2 regions of the Sporosarcina sp. FSL K6-1540 genome follow, and region 1 is predicted to be linked to the other one. Evidence: riboswitches for the same ligand, from Rfam matches in the RefSeq annotation. Region 1 holds a riboswitch; the other holds the start of a gene.

Region 1 (6,673 bases):
TTGCTTTAAGCTGTTCAGGGGCCTCTAATTCGCCGAATTTAGAGGTGATCAAGCCTAATACGACGAAAAGGTCAGGGCGATTGACATGGCGCAACGGTTCAAAACTGCCGGAGCGTTCGTCGTCAAACTCAAGGAAAAGACCGTCAACATCTAATCCGCCGAAAATTGTTTCGGATACATCCTCGTAGCCACCACTAGAAAAATAGGTCGATTTGAAGTTGCCGCGGCAAATATGCATCGTCACGAGCAAGTCGGCAGGCCTTTTCGCGATGGATTCATTGATGGCACGTGCCGATAGTTGTACAAGTTTGTCAGGATTTTGCCCCTTCGCTTTCAATGTTTCCCTTCCTTCTTCCGATAAGAAGGAAGCCCAAGACGTGTCATCGATTTGAAGATAACGACATCCCTCATCGTACAGTGCTTGAATTACGTCTTGATAGGCTGTAACCAAGTCATCAAATAACTCTTCGTCATTTGCATAGATGCCTTCTTCGAATGTCGCTCTGTGAATCAGCATATTCGGGCTTGGAATCGTGAATTTTGCGACTGCATCACCTGCGATACTTTTCAGGAACTTGAAGTGTTCAATCATGTAATGGTCGCTAAACCCAATTTTTCCTGTCACTCTAATGCCGTGTGCTTTCGTTACAACACCATTGAATTGGAGTCCTTTATCTGTTTCGAAAAACTCAACGCCGTCAAAGCCAGAAAGGAAGTCAAAATGCCACCATTTACGGCGGAATTCTCCGTCCGTCACAGAATTAAGTCCAGCTTCTTTTTGCTTTTCGACGAGCTTTGTAATTTCTTCGTCTTCGATTGTGCGTAATTCCTCGGCAGTGATATCACCGGTTTCTCTTTGCAAACGCGCCTGCTTTAGGCGTTCTGGTCTTAAAAAGCTCCCGACGTGATCTGCTTTAAATGGTGCTTTCGTCAAAGTTTGTTCGGCTATAGGTTTTGTCAATTTAAATTCCTTCTTTCCAATATAATAATGTTTTCTTTAATGGTACTTAATTAGGTATGGCAACTTTTTCACTTGTTTTAATCAAGGCTTGATCAAAATCGGCAATCAAGTCATCGACATGCTCGAGTCCAACAGAAAAACGTAGCAGACCATCGGTAATACCACGTTTCTCCCGTTGTTCTTTAGGCATGGCGGCATGGGACATCGTTGCAGGATAGGAGAGAATTGATTCAACTCCGCCTAGACTTACTGCGAAAACGGGTATCCGAACGTTTTCAACAAAGGCCTTTGCTGCATCTCTGTTTGGCAAACGGAAAGATAAGACAGCGCCTGGACTTGTCGATTGTTTCGAGTGGATTGCGTGTCCTGGATGACTTGCTAACCCTGGATAAAACACCTCATCTACTAACGGGTGGTCGTTCAAGTACGAGGCTATTTTACTCGCCGATTCGGATGACTGTGTTAAACGGGCACCAAGCGTTTTAATTCCTTGAATTAACGCGTAAGAATCTTGTGCGCCTAGAATAGAGCCGAAAGAGTTTTGAATGAATGCCAATCGATTGCCAAGTTCTTCACCCTTTGTAACCGCTAGCCCAGCAATGATATCGCTATGCCCCGATAAAAACTTGGTAGCACTATGAACAACGATATCAACTCCAAGATCTAGTGGGCGCTGGTAAAGTGGCGACATGAATGTGTTGTCGAGAAACGTCAGACAGTCATTCAATTTTGCAAGTTCAACAATCGCTTCAATATCTGTAATGCCCAAACGCGGGTTGGATGGTGTTTCAATATAGATTACTTTTGTATTTGGACGGATTGCACGTGCGGTTTCATCTACATTCACTAGATCTACAAATGTATGGTCGATACCGAATTTCGGTAATACCTCGGTTACGAATCGGTATGTGCCGCCGTAGACATCTTCGGTAACCACGATATGGTCACCCGAAGAAAGGAGCATAAATGTAGCTGAGATGGCAGCCATTCCGGAAGCGAAGGCCAATCCGCGCGAACCGCCTTCTAGTGAGGCAATCGTTTTTTCCAACGCATCCCTCGTTGGATTGCCCGAACGGCTATAATCATACGGCCCGAATGCATCGAAGCTTTCCTGATGGAACGTTGAAGATAAGTAGATAGGAACGTTGACAGCACCTGTTTTTTGTTCGTAATCTCCGCGGGTCGAAGCATGGATAATAGTCGTTTCCAACCGTTCTTTATTCAAACTCATCGTTGTAGCACCCCGCTATTCAAAGTTGCAAACACTTGCTTCAAATCTGCGATCAAATCGTCAGCCTCTTCGACTCCGACAGAGAAACGTAAAAGTCGGTCGCAGACGCCACGTCGTATTCGTTCTTCACGAGGAATATCGGCATGTGTTTGCGTTGCAGGGTAAGTGATGAAACTTTCCACTCCACCAAGACTTTCCGCAAATGTAATGAGCTGCAGATTTTCAAGGAATGGCCCGACCGATTCACTATCGTTCAGCCGAAATGATAGCATTCCACCTTTTCCTGGATAGAGAACGTCCGTAACAAGTGGTTCATCTTTCAAATAATTGACGATTATTTTCGCGTTTTCATCATGCTGTTTCATTCTTAAATGCAGTGTTTTCAGCCCTCTGATGATTAGCCAAGAATCGGAAGGGGAGAGGACTGCGCCGATAGCATTATGGTTGGCGGCAAGTTGTTCGCAAAGTTTTTCACCTTTTGCAACGACAAGTCCCGCGAGGACATCGTTATGTCCACCGATATATTTCGTTGCGCTGTGCATGACAATGTCAGCCCCGAATTCAATCGGTCTCTGGAAATAAGGCGTTAAAAATGTATTGTCGACAATCAACAGTAAATCATGCTTTTGAGCCAGTTCTGCATACTGCCGAATATCAAATTCTTGCATGAGTGGATTGGTCGGTGTTTCTATGAAGAGCGCTTTTGTCTTCGAAGTGATCAACTTTTCGGTCTCGTTCACATCGGCGAAACTCGTATACGTTGTACCGATTGAATAAACGTCGGAATACTGTTCGAGCAAGCGATATGTGCCACCGTAAATATCTTCTGGGACAATCAATTCATCTCCAGGACGGAACAGCGTTAAGATAAGCTGAATCGCCGCCATACCAGAACTGCATGCATACCCTGCATCACCGCTCTCTAAGTTTGCAATTCCATCTTCCAATATGGAGCGGGTTGGATTTTTTGTCCGTGTGTAGTCGTAGCCAGTCGATTGACCGAGCCCCTTATGTTTGTACGCAGTTGATAAATAAATCGGAGGGTTGACAGCGCCCGTCTTCGGATCACTGTTGTTGCCTAATTGGACTAGGATTGTATTCAAACTTTGTTTTGTCATTGTAGTCACCCTTTTCTTTTAGATTACAAAAGGGGACCCTCTATAAGAAGAGGGTCCCCGAAATATCGTAGACTATCTTCTTATCTTCTAGGGAAATGAACACCTAAAGGAATTAGCACCGTACCTGAACAGGCTGGTTGCTGAGACGTCATAGGGCCAATCCCTCGGTCTCTCTTGATAAGAATCAAATTATGGAATTATGTGAAAAGAACAATTTCAATAACTTTATCATGACATGGAAAATAAAACAAGAGCGAATTATTAAAATCTGTCTTTCAGCAGCTGCATCCGTTGATTGAATAGACTTGGATATGATAAAAAGCCAAGCAATACACTTGTCACTGCAGCGGTCGTCAATAATAGGAATATGATGAGCAATTGGAACTGAACCGCTTGGATGGGGTCCGCACCTGCGATGATTTGACCACTCATCATACCTGGAAGTTGAACCAAGCCCATTGTCTTCTGACTTTCGATTGTCGGGATCATGCTTGCCTTGATTGCGTTGATGAGTTGTCTATGAATGGCCTGTTTTGGCGTTCCACCGAGAGAAAGGATGAGTTCGGTTTCATCACGATGCGTTTCAATCTCAGCTGTGAACCGGTTAAGGAATAGGATTGATAGCACCATTGAGTTGCCAATCACCATGCCGCTAATTGAAATGATGTATTGTGCGGTTGGCGGTACGATTTGAAAGCCTAGTAGAATACTCTGGGTTAGTACTTCTACAAAAAGTAATGTGACCGCGATTTTCCAAGTGATTCCCTTGATTGCTTTTCCTTTCTTACGGGTGTTTTGTGTTGCCGCTGCAATCATTAATGTAACCATTAACAAAATGTACAATATGTTTTCAGAATCGAAGACAAATTTAAGAATATAGCCGACCATAAGCAATTGGATAATGGACCGAATTGTCGCAATGATTGTGTCTTTTTCCAAATCTAAACGTAGAGTCTTTGATAGTAGTAAAGGTATGATTACAAATATAAGTGTAATGGATAACGTAAGATAGCTCATTCTACGCCTCCTTGCACAAACTGCTTCACAAATTCATTTGTTGGTGATTTCAATAAGTCACTTTCGCCAGTTTCAATGACTTGACCATTCATTAGAACCCAAGTGTAATCTCCAATTGATAAGGCTTGTTCTAAATTATGTGTTATCCAGATGATGGTTGTGCCATACACCCGGTTAATCTTGACGATTAATTCTTCGATTTCATGTAAAGATGTTCGGTCCAAGGCGGATGTGATTTCATCCAGTAATAGGATTTCAGAGCGGTTGATTAGTGTGCGAGCAATGGATACTTTTTGACGCTGACCACCGGATAATTCATTGGTTTTACGATGTAAAAATTGCACATCTAATCCGACGTCTTTTAGAATTTTAATGGCATCCTGTTCAGGCAATTTTTTACCTTGAAGTTCCATAGGGAGAGCTAAGTTATGATAGACGGTGCCTTTAATCATTGGTGCGCTTTGAAGTGCGATTCCGACATGGCGGCGTAGTTCAACGGGTTCATATGTGGAAATGAGTTTATCGTGAATGAAAATATCTCCTGAAGTAGATGAGATCAGCCCGTTACATAATTTAAGCAATGTTGTTTTTCCTGCTCCAGAAGGGCCGACGAGCGTTGTGATTTTCCCTTCCGGAAAGGAGCCCGTAATATTTTTTAAAATATGTACGTCACCAATGGAATAATTGGCGTCATGAAAGTGTAGGGCGGGTTTATAAAAATTGGACATTACATTCTCTCCTACCAGTTTCTTATTTATAATAATTCTAATCTAGGTAGTTTTGTCATGCAAGGAAAATCTATTGCAATTCCAAAAAATGTTTGTTACTATATCGTTAATCGATATAGCGATAAGCGATATAGTGAGAAGGTGAAAGAATGATAAAACAGCCAGAAAGTTTTTTACCATTGTCGCAGGCAACATATTATATTTTACTGTCCTTAAGGGAAGTACGTCATGGATATGCCATTATGCAGGACGTAGAAAAAATAAGTCGGGGGGAAGTTACAATGGGTCCCGGGACATTATATGGAGCACTAGGAAAATTAGAAAAGCAGAAAGTCATTCAAAAAGTAGACATAGATGATGCAGAACGCCGCAAGTATAATCAGCTGACACCCTTAGGTAAAGAAGTGCTTCAGCTTGAGTTTAAGAGGCTTGAATCACTTGTGAAAAACGCCAGGAGCATCATAAAAGAAATGGAGGGCGAAGAAGATGACTGTTAAAAGGTTCAAGATTTTTCTTGCTTCGAGTGTTGATAAAGAAGAGCAGTGGCTGACGGATATGTCACGCCAAGGATTTCATTTTAAAAAGTATGGATTATTTACCTATACCTTCGATGAAAATCCTAATGAATCATATGTCTATCAAATTGATTTCCGGGATGCGAATGAAGAGTATATGCAACTATGTAAAGATGCCGGTTGGCAATATGTAGACAGCGCTCTAAAGCAATTTCATTATTTTCGTACAGAAGCAAATGAGTCAGGGGTAAAAAAGATTTACTCTGATGGTGAGTCAGTAAAAGAAACGTTTCAGCGGATGATGAAATTTTATCTGATATTATTTATAATCTTTTTAACATCGCAAATTGGATTGTTTTTGACGTGGAAAGGTCAGTTGACTCAAATAATTATGACGGTTATCATTATGCTTGTTATTCTTTTGTACTTGTACGTTTTTATTTCCTTGAAGAGAAAAATTGATTTTTATTGACTAATAAATGATGCTTATTTCAGCAAGTACTATTTGAAATTCATTCACCAATCGTCATTACAACCTTGATTTTAACCGCTGTTTTAGCGATATTCTTTTCTATATATATGATTGGATTATCGAATGAAGATAAACCCCCTTGGTAAATAAAGCGAGATGATTTAATAAAAAAGTGGAGGGCAAACAATTTGAGTTTGCCCTTCTATTTTATCTCCAAGGGGAGGTGATTGAATAACCAATCATGAAATTACTTGATCTTAGTAAAGAAAACGCCACAAGTAAAACGTCGCATAGGACTCCCAGTTCTCCCATGGTGCAGCAAGCTTTAAAATTTCTTCTTTCGTTGGCTTTTCTTCTGCTCCTGTCAAATGTTTGATGGCGTTATGAAGTCCGACGTCAGCAATTGGAAACGCGTTTGGGAAACGCAAACAGCGCATTAAGACATAGTTTGCAGTCCAGGGCCCAATTCCGCGGATTTTGATAAGCATGTTTTCCGCTTCCTTAAAGTTCCCAGTTCCCAATACCTGAGCTTTGGATAGGCTTCCATCTGCGATAAGCTGTGCAACCCCAATCAGGTACTCACATTTTTTTACGGTCATTTTTAATGACGATAAATCCTCGACTGTAAGCT
Region 2 (6,673 bases), 1.6 Mb from region 1:
TGACGCCTGGGTGCTCACGGTCTGTCGTTTGATAGACTAGTTTAGCTTCTTTTTCCTTATCTGGTGTGAAAATATCCGATACTTCGAGAACACCATAGACAACTCCATCTCTCACCAATTTCACAAATTTCCCAACAGCGATACCTTGTGCGTTCACCTCTGTCGTTGGCAATGTAATCGGAATTGTCCAAGGTACTCCAGTAGATAATCTCATTGTTGTAACAACAGAATTGTAGTCTACTTCTGTAAGAAATCCACTTAAAGGGCTATAAGCACCCGTACCAATCAAATCCAAGTCACTACTAGCAATTTCGTCTAATTCAACTGTTTCAGTTATTCCTTCGTATTGAAAACCAGGATTCCAGCGATTAATTAATGTACCACCATGCGGTTGACTCAAACTCATTTAAATTCCCCCATTTTCGTTAGCATTATGCAAGCCACACTCTGTCTTCGCCTGATTTGCCCAGCGCCCTGACCTCGACCCCGTCGTTGTATCCCCTTTGAATGTGCAGTGTGAACAACCGATACTGGGATAGCCTTGGTCATGGAGTGGATTATATGGCAAATTATGTTTTTTTACATAATCCCAAATATCAATCCACGTCCAATGAATCAGCGGGCAAATTTTAACCGATTGAAAGGTTTCATCTTTGTTCACAAAGTTTGTCTGACTTCTTGATGGTGATTGTTCACGCCTAAGTCCTGATAACCAAGCGGTCGTACCGCTCATTGCTTCACGGAGTGGAATTACTTTCCTCATATGACAACAACGATCCGGCTGTCTTTCCCATAGTCGATCGCCATACTTGTCAGCTTGTTCCTCAACCGTTAAGCCGGGAGTCTTCATTTCAATTACAAGCTTTGGATAACGTTTCTTTACTTCATCGATTAAGGTATGCGTTTCTTGAAAATGAAATCCGGTTTCGAGAAAGACCACTTTAGCAGTTGGTTTTATTTGCGAGATTAAATCTATCATTACGATACCTTCAACCCCAAAACTACACGCATATACAAGTTCATCGTCGTATTCTCCGTAAGCCCATCGCAAGACGTTTAACGCACCTTTTGACTCGTCATCGATTGGAAAAACTTCACTAGTCTCAGCCCAAGATTTGTACGTCAACTTCGCCATACTAATCCCCCCTCTAAACTCAATAACTCTATTACATTATCTTTTTTTAAAAAAGGCGACTTTAATCTACTATTGATTAAAGTCGCCTCTAATTTTTTAGTCAGCGAATTGTTCGTATGTTCACGATTGTCCATTAGCTTCTGGATTTCCAGTCGGCATGTGATTAGCGTTTATACTAACTTTATTAATCCTATGTGTCAAGTAGGTTTAAATACATTCTATTCCTAAAACCCCAATATGTTACGCATTTTGTAATTTTTTTAGATATAGTTATTTTCTTTTAAATAAGAAACGATGACTTTGACAGACTCTACAATATTTAATTGATTGGTATCAATGATTATTTCCGGGTTAACAGGTTCTTCATAAGGAGCATCAATTCCTGTAAAGCCTTTAATTTCACCCAATCTTGCTTTCTTATAAAGCCCCTTCGGATCCCGTTCTTCACAAGTTTCTAAACTTGCCTTAACGTATATTTCGATAAACTCATCGGATTTGACAATTTCTCGCACCTGATCTCGATCTTCCTGATAAGGCGATATGAATGCTGTCAATGTGAATAAGCCAGCGTCGACCATTAGTTTTGAAACTTCACCGATTCTGCGAATATTTTCCGTCCGATCATTTGGACTAAACCCTAGATTCTTATTTAAACCGTGCCGGACATTATCTCCATCCAGTCGATAAGTATGAATGCCTTTCGCGTGTAACTCTGTTTCTAGCGCTACTGAAACTGTTGATTTCCCTGACCCTGATAGCCCAGTGAACCAAAGAATAGCACTCTTATGGCCCTTTAGTTCTTGACGATTTTTTTTTGTTACCTCTGATTCATGCCAAACGATATTTGTAGACTCTGTCATTGTTTGCCCCCCTAAATCATTTGTTTCAGTTTAATTTTTATATACAAAAAAGACACCTTTTTCCGATTCAAATAATCGATTAGAAAGTTGCCTTTAGTTGTCTAATTAGCATGTATGAAATTGTTAAAATGATAAATGACTTACAACCTTTACAGTAAAGAAATAAAAAAACCACTTCTAAATAGAGCAAGAAGAGGTTAATAGAATCGAACACATATTACTCCTCTTATCTGCTAAACTTTCGTTTACTGGAATTGGCACAGTACTAAACAGTCTGTTGCCGAGGTTTCATCGGGCCAGTCCCTCAACCTCTCTAGATAAGATATAAACTATTAAGTTGAGACCAATACTACATTATCGAAAATTCAAAGTCAATGACTTATCAGAATTTATTTTCAATCATATCAGTTTAGTTGGAATTAAAGGCGATCTTCTTGCACATATAATAGGCACTTTAAACTACTTTTCAGTGCGCTAGGAAACATGTTAGTTAACTCTCACTTAACCTTTCGTTGTTCTCATCGGTTTTCTCTATTTCCTTTTCATAATTATTTTTCCAATTAACAAGAAAGATTCCTGCAAATATTAGTAATCCACCAAAAAGGATAGACCAGGTTAGTCTTTCATGGAGTAAAAACCATCCTGTGAGTACACCGAAGAATGGCGCTAAAAAAAGGAATGCACTAGTTCGTTCTTGATTACCTCTTTGGAGAAGATAAAACCAAATAGAAAACTGAATAATTGAGGCTGCAATGGTAAGCCATAACAAAATCAGGATAGATTGAGTAGTCATTTTAAAGAAAGTCTCTTCCAGTAGTAAGCTTCCCAGAAAGAGAATTAATCCACCAAAAAGCATTTGATAGGCTGTCATTACATACGTATCAAATTTGAAACCATGTATTTTTATCAATAGCGTAGCAATCGCCCATGAAACAGCCGACAAAAGCCCTAATATGGTACCGACTTTAAAGTCAAGATGTGAACCTAACGTGAGAAAAACCCCGATAAAACCTAACAGTACACCTATCCATTGCTGAATATGGTAACGCGATTTTAAAAAAAGCGTCCCAAAAACGACAACGAGTAAAGGATTCATAAACGTTAGGATAGACGTCTCTCCAGAAGTGATTGTACGCAGTGCCATAAATATACAGCCCATCACAAAAGCTGTTTGGAAAAGTCCAATTAGAACAAGCCACACCCAGTCGATTGCTTTTACTGGATGTGGCTTGTTTAAGATTTTAACGATAGTTGCCATAATAATCCCTGCAAGCGTAAAACGCAGAGCGACTAATAGGAGTGGAGATGAATAGGCTAACCCTAACTTCCCTATTGTAAAAGAAGAACCCATTAGTCCAGTCGTCAAAATCACTAACAAGCAAAAACTGATTCGATTCATCCGATCCCCACCCCATTATTACTATAAAACGTTTAAAAGAAAATGCTGATCAATTGATTTCACTTTAAGTTTTCAAAGAATACACGGATAACGTCGGCTCCGCCTAAGAAGGTCCCCAACGTTCCTCCCAAGTTAGTCAAAACGATTACCAACAAGACCCGTGTCACCTTATTTGCCCAAAAACCTTTAATCGTAAAAACATCTGCAGAAAGCGTTTCAAAGTCACCAACACTTGGGCGGCGAAAAAATGCTTGAACAATTCCTGAAACCCAACCGGCCGCTATCAGTGGATGCAAGGTAGTAATAGGGGCTGATACAAAGGCCGCTAAAATGGCCAGCGGGTGTCCAAGAGCCACCGCAGCACCAATAGCTGACAGGCTACCTGTCCATAAGACCCAGCTTAACGCTTGATCGAAACCGGCAGATGGATTTGCGATAAAGGTGTAGGCGATAATTGATAATAGAAGAATCGGAATTGCCCATCCGATAATTTTTGGGATTTTTGATTTTGGTGGTGTTTGCGCTAATGCGACTAAATCATGGTCATTATAGATTTCTTTTGTAATCCCTGGAACATGTGCTGCACCAATGACTGCAACGACCTTTTTACCTGGTGCATCTTTGATTTTCTGTGCTAAATACTGGTCTCTCTCATCGATTAAGGGCGTCTTTAACCTTGGAAATGATTCCGTAAAGTCAGTTAGAACGGCATTTAGCGTGTCCTTTGATTTCATTTTCTCCAATTCTTCTTCAGAAATCGTCTCTTTGCTGAAGATACTATAAAAAACCGACATCAGAAGCTGACTTTTCCCCTTAAGTCCAATATTCCCCCAAATTCGGGAAAAAGTAATTTGGATATTACGGTCAGCCAGCACCAAATTTGCACCGACTTCTTTTGCTGATTCAATCCCCTGAATCATTTCCTGTCCAGGTTTAATATCAAATTGCTTTGCCAAACGATTTTGAAAGGAGGATATTGCCAGATTCATTAAGAGCAATGTAGCTTTCTTCTCTTTAATCACCTTGAAAATATCCGTTTCTTTCCACTTATTACTATCCATTATAGATTGAAACCTTTGTTCATCCAATTCAATGCATACTGAATCGGGTCTTTCCTTGTCGATTACCTCTTTTACTTGTTCTGCACTTTGCTTGGAAACATGGGCAGTTCCAATAAGTATTAGTTCTCTACCGTCTAATTCTATTCTCGTAATGTTAGTCTCTTGCATTGACAAACTTCCTTTATGAACTTATTTCTTCTGAGCAACCTTAAGCCAAGGTTTACTAAAAAGACGGTCTAGTTATTATAATGAATCAGTTTGAATGAAATTTCAATTATCTTTCATTATTAATATAATGAAAGTCACCCTCATGGATAACGACTATTAAATATGATACGTAAAGTCCTCGGGCAATACCCTTTTTAAAAATTTCTGTGTTCGTTCTTCCTTTGGATTTACAAAGATTTCATGGGGTGCTCCTTCCTCTACTACGACTCCCCCATCCATAAATATTACTTTGTTAGCTACATCCTTCGCAAAACCCATTTCATGGGTGACAACTAACATAGTTGTTCCTTCTTTCGCGATATTCTTCATAACTGTCAAAACTTCCCCGACTAATTCTGGATCCAATGCAGAAGTTGGTTCGTCAAATAAAATAATGTCTGGATTCAAAGCAACTGCTCTTGCAATGCCTACCCTTTGCTGCTGCCCTCCCGATAATTCACTGGGATATGCATTGTATTTATCCGATAGCCCCACTTTATCCAACGCTTTTTTCCCTATCTCAACCGCTTCTGCTGTCGGGATTTTTCTTCCGATAATAAGTCCTTCTGTAACGTTTTCTAAAGCTGTTTTATTATTGAACAAATTATTGTTTTGAAATACAAAAGCGATTTTCTGTCTAATCTGATGGATTTGTTTTTTGGATGCTGTTTTTAAATTCACGTCTATATCCCCAAAAATAGCACGGCCTTGATCCGCTTTTTCTAAAAAATTGATACATCTCAGTAATGTTGTCTTACCGGATCCACTTGGCCCCAGTATAACAACAACATCGCCTTTATCTATTGTTACGTCAACACCTTTTAAGATTTCAGTTTTACCGAATGACTTATGGATATCTCTAATTTCTAACATGCTTCGGATCCCTCCTTTTCATACTTAAACGACTGACGGTTTATATTTACTCAAACGTTTTTCATATAGTTTAAATGCGAATTCGACTGCACTGCATAACAGTAAATAGACAAGAAAGATATCGATATAGGCCTCAACATAATTGTAGCCTACGTTCGCTGCCACTTTTGCTTTCAGCGTAATTTCTTGTAATGACATTGCATACCCGAGAGATGTCGCTTTGATTAAGTTGACTGTCGCTGTACAGATATTCGGCATTGCAACGACCAATGCCTGTGGAATAATAATTCTTCTGTACGCTTGCACATTCGTTAGCCCCACTGATTGGGCAGCTTCCAACTGCCCCTTGTTCACCGTGCTTAGTGCAGAGCGAAAAACTTCAATCAGGACCGCTGTAGTGTTAAAAGTGAAGACAATGAATGCGTACCAAATTGGATTCACATCATACACATTCATCCCAATATTAAACTTTGTAAATAGTGAACTTAGCAATAAGGGGACACTACTATAGACGATGAAAATCTGAATGATAATTGGGGTTCCTCTGACAAAAGAAACGTATACTTGTGCAAAACGATGTAACACGGGAATTCGATTGATTCTTGTTAGTGCCAGTAAAAATCCTAACGGCAACGCAAAGAGCAAAGCTACAATTGTAATGAATAGCGCTATAGGAACACCTGATAATGCGATAAAAAATGTATCTACTAAAAACTTGTAATTTAATCCTTCAGACACTTTCTCACCCCCTTATGCAGTTTTCAATCCTTGTTTCCCCTTACTAAATACTTTCTCTAATTTTAAGAAGAACTGTTCAATTGCTATTGAAAGTATCCAGTAAATAATTGCTAATGCAAGAAATATTTCTAATGCATGAGCGTTATAGTTGCCCGCAATAATAAGATTTGCTTTTCCGACAACATCTATCAACCCGATTGTATAAGCTAACGATCCTTCTTGAAGTACTGCCAGCAAGCTGTTTCCAAAGTTCGGTAATGCGACTACAAAAGCTTGGGGAAATACGATTCGTCTATAAGCCTGTGAATTGCTTAGCCCAACACTTACTGCGGCCTCAAATTGTCCCTTGTCAATTGATTGAAAAGCTGAGCGCATGACCTCGGACATAGCCGCCGCAAAT

Evidence for each region. Region 1 has a riboswitch for S-adenosylmethionine ahead of MKY15_RS10375 (methionine biosynthesis PLP-dependent protein). Riboswitches for the same ligand answer to the same signal wherever they lie in the genome.
Region 2: linked by a shared signal. The riboswitch ahead of cysC (adenylyl-sulfate kinase) and the one ahead of MKY15_RS10375 (methionine biosynthesis PLP-dependent protein) in region 1 are both predicted to bind S-adenosylmethionine.

The regions. Positions count from the first base shown of each region.
Region 1 covers NZ_CP152018.1:2,226,982-2,233,654, forward strand. Annotated here, with positions in the region: gene MKY15_RS10365 (5-methyltetrahydropteroyltriglutamate--homocysteine S-methyltransferase) at 1-961, opposite strand, end outside; gene metC (cystathionine beta-lyase) at 1,008-2,192, opposite strand; gene MKY15_RS10375 (methionine biosynthesis PLP-dependent protein) at 2,189-3,310, opposite strand; SAM riboswitch class I at 3,388-3,494, opposite strand; gene fetB (iron export ABC transporter permease subunit FetB) at 3,572-4,327, opposite strand; gene MKY15_RS10385 (phosphate ABC transporter ATP-binding protein) at 4,324-5,055, opposite strand; gene MKY15_RS10390 (PadR family transcriptional regulator) at 5,205-5,552, shown strand; gene MKY15_RS10395 (DUF2812 domain-containing protein) at 5,542-6,042, shown strand; gene MKY15_RS10400 (DNA-3-methyladenine glycosylase) at 6,300-6,673, opposite strand, start outside.
Region 2 covers NZ_CP152018.1:3,829,569-3,836,241, reverse strand. Annotated here, with positions in the region: gene sat (sulfate adenylyltransferase) at 1-406, opposite strand, end outside; gene MKY15_RS17990 (phosphoadenylyl-sulfate reductase) at 407-1,135, opposite strand; gene cysC (adenylyl-sulfate kinase) at 1,396-1,995, opposite strand; SAM riboswitch class I at 2,219-2,319, opposite strand; gene MKY15_RS17980 (DMT family transporter) at 2,486-3,394, opposite strand; gene MKY15_RS17975 (TraB/GumN family protein) at 3,454-4,623, opposite strand; gene MKY15_RS17970 (amino acid ABC transporter ATP-binding protein) at 4,780-5,535, opposite strand; gene MKY15_RS17965 (amino acid ABC transporter permease) at 5,560-6,273, opposite strand; gene MKY15_RS17960 (amino acid ABC transporter permease) at 6,286-6,673, opposite strand, start outside.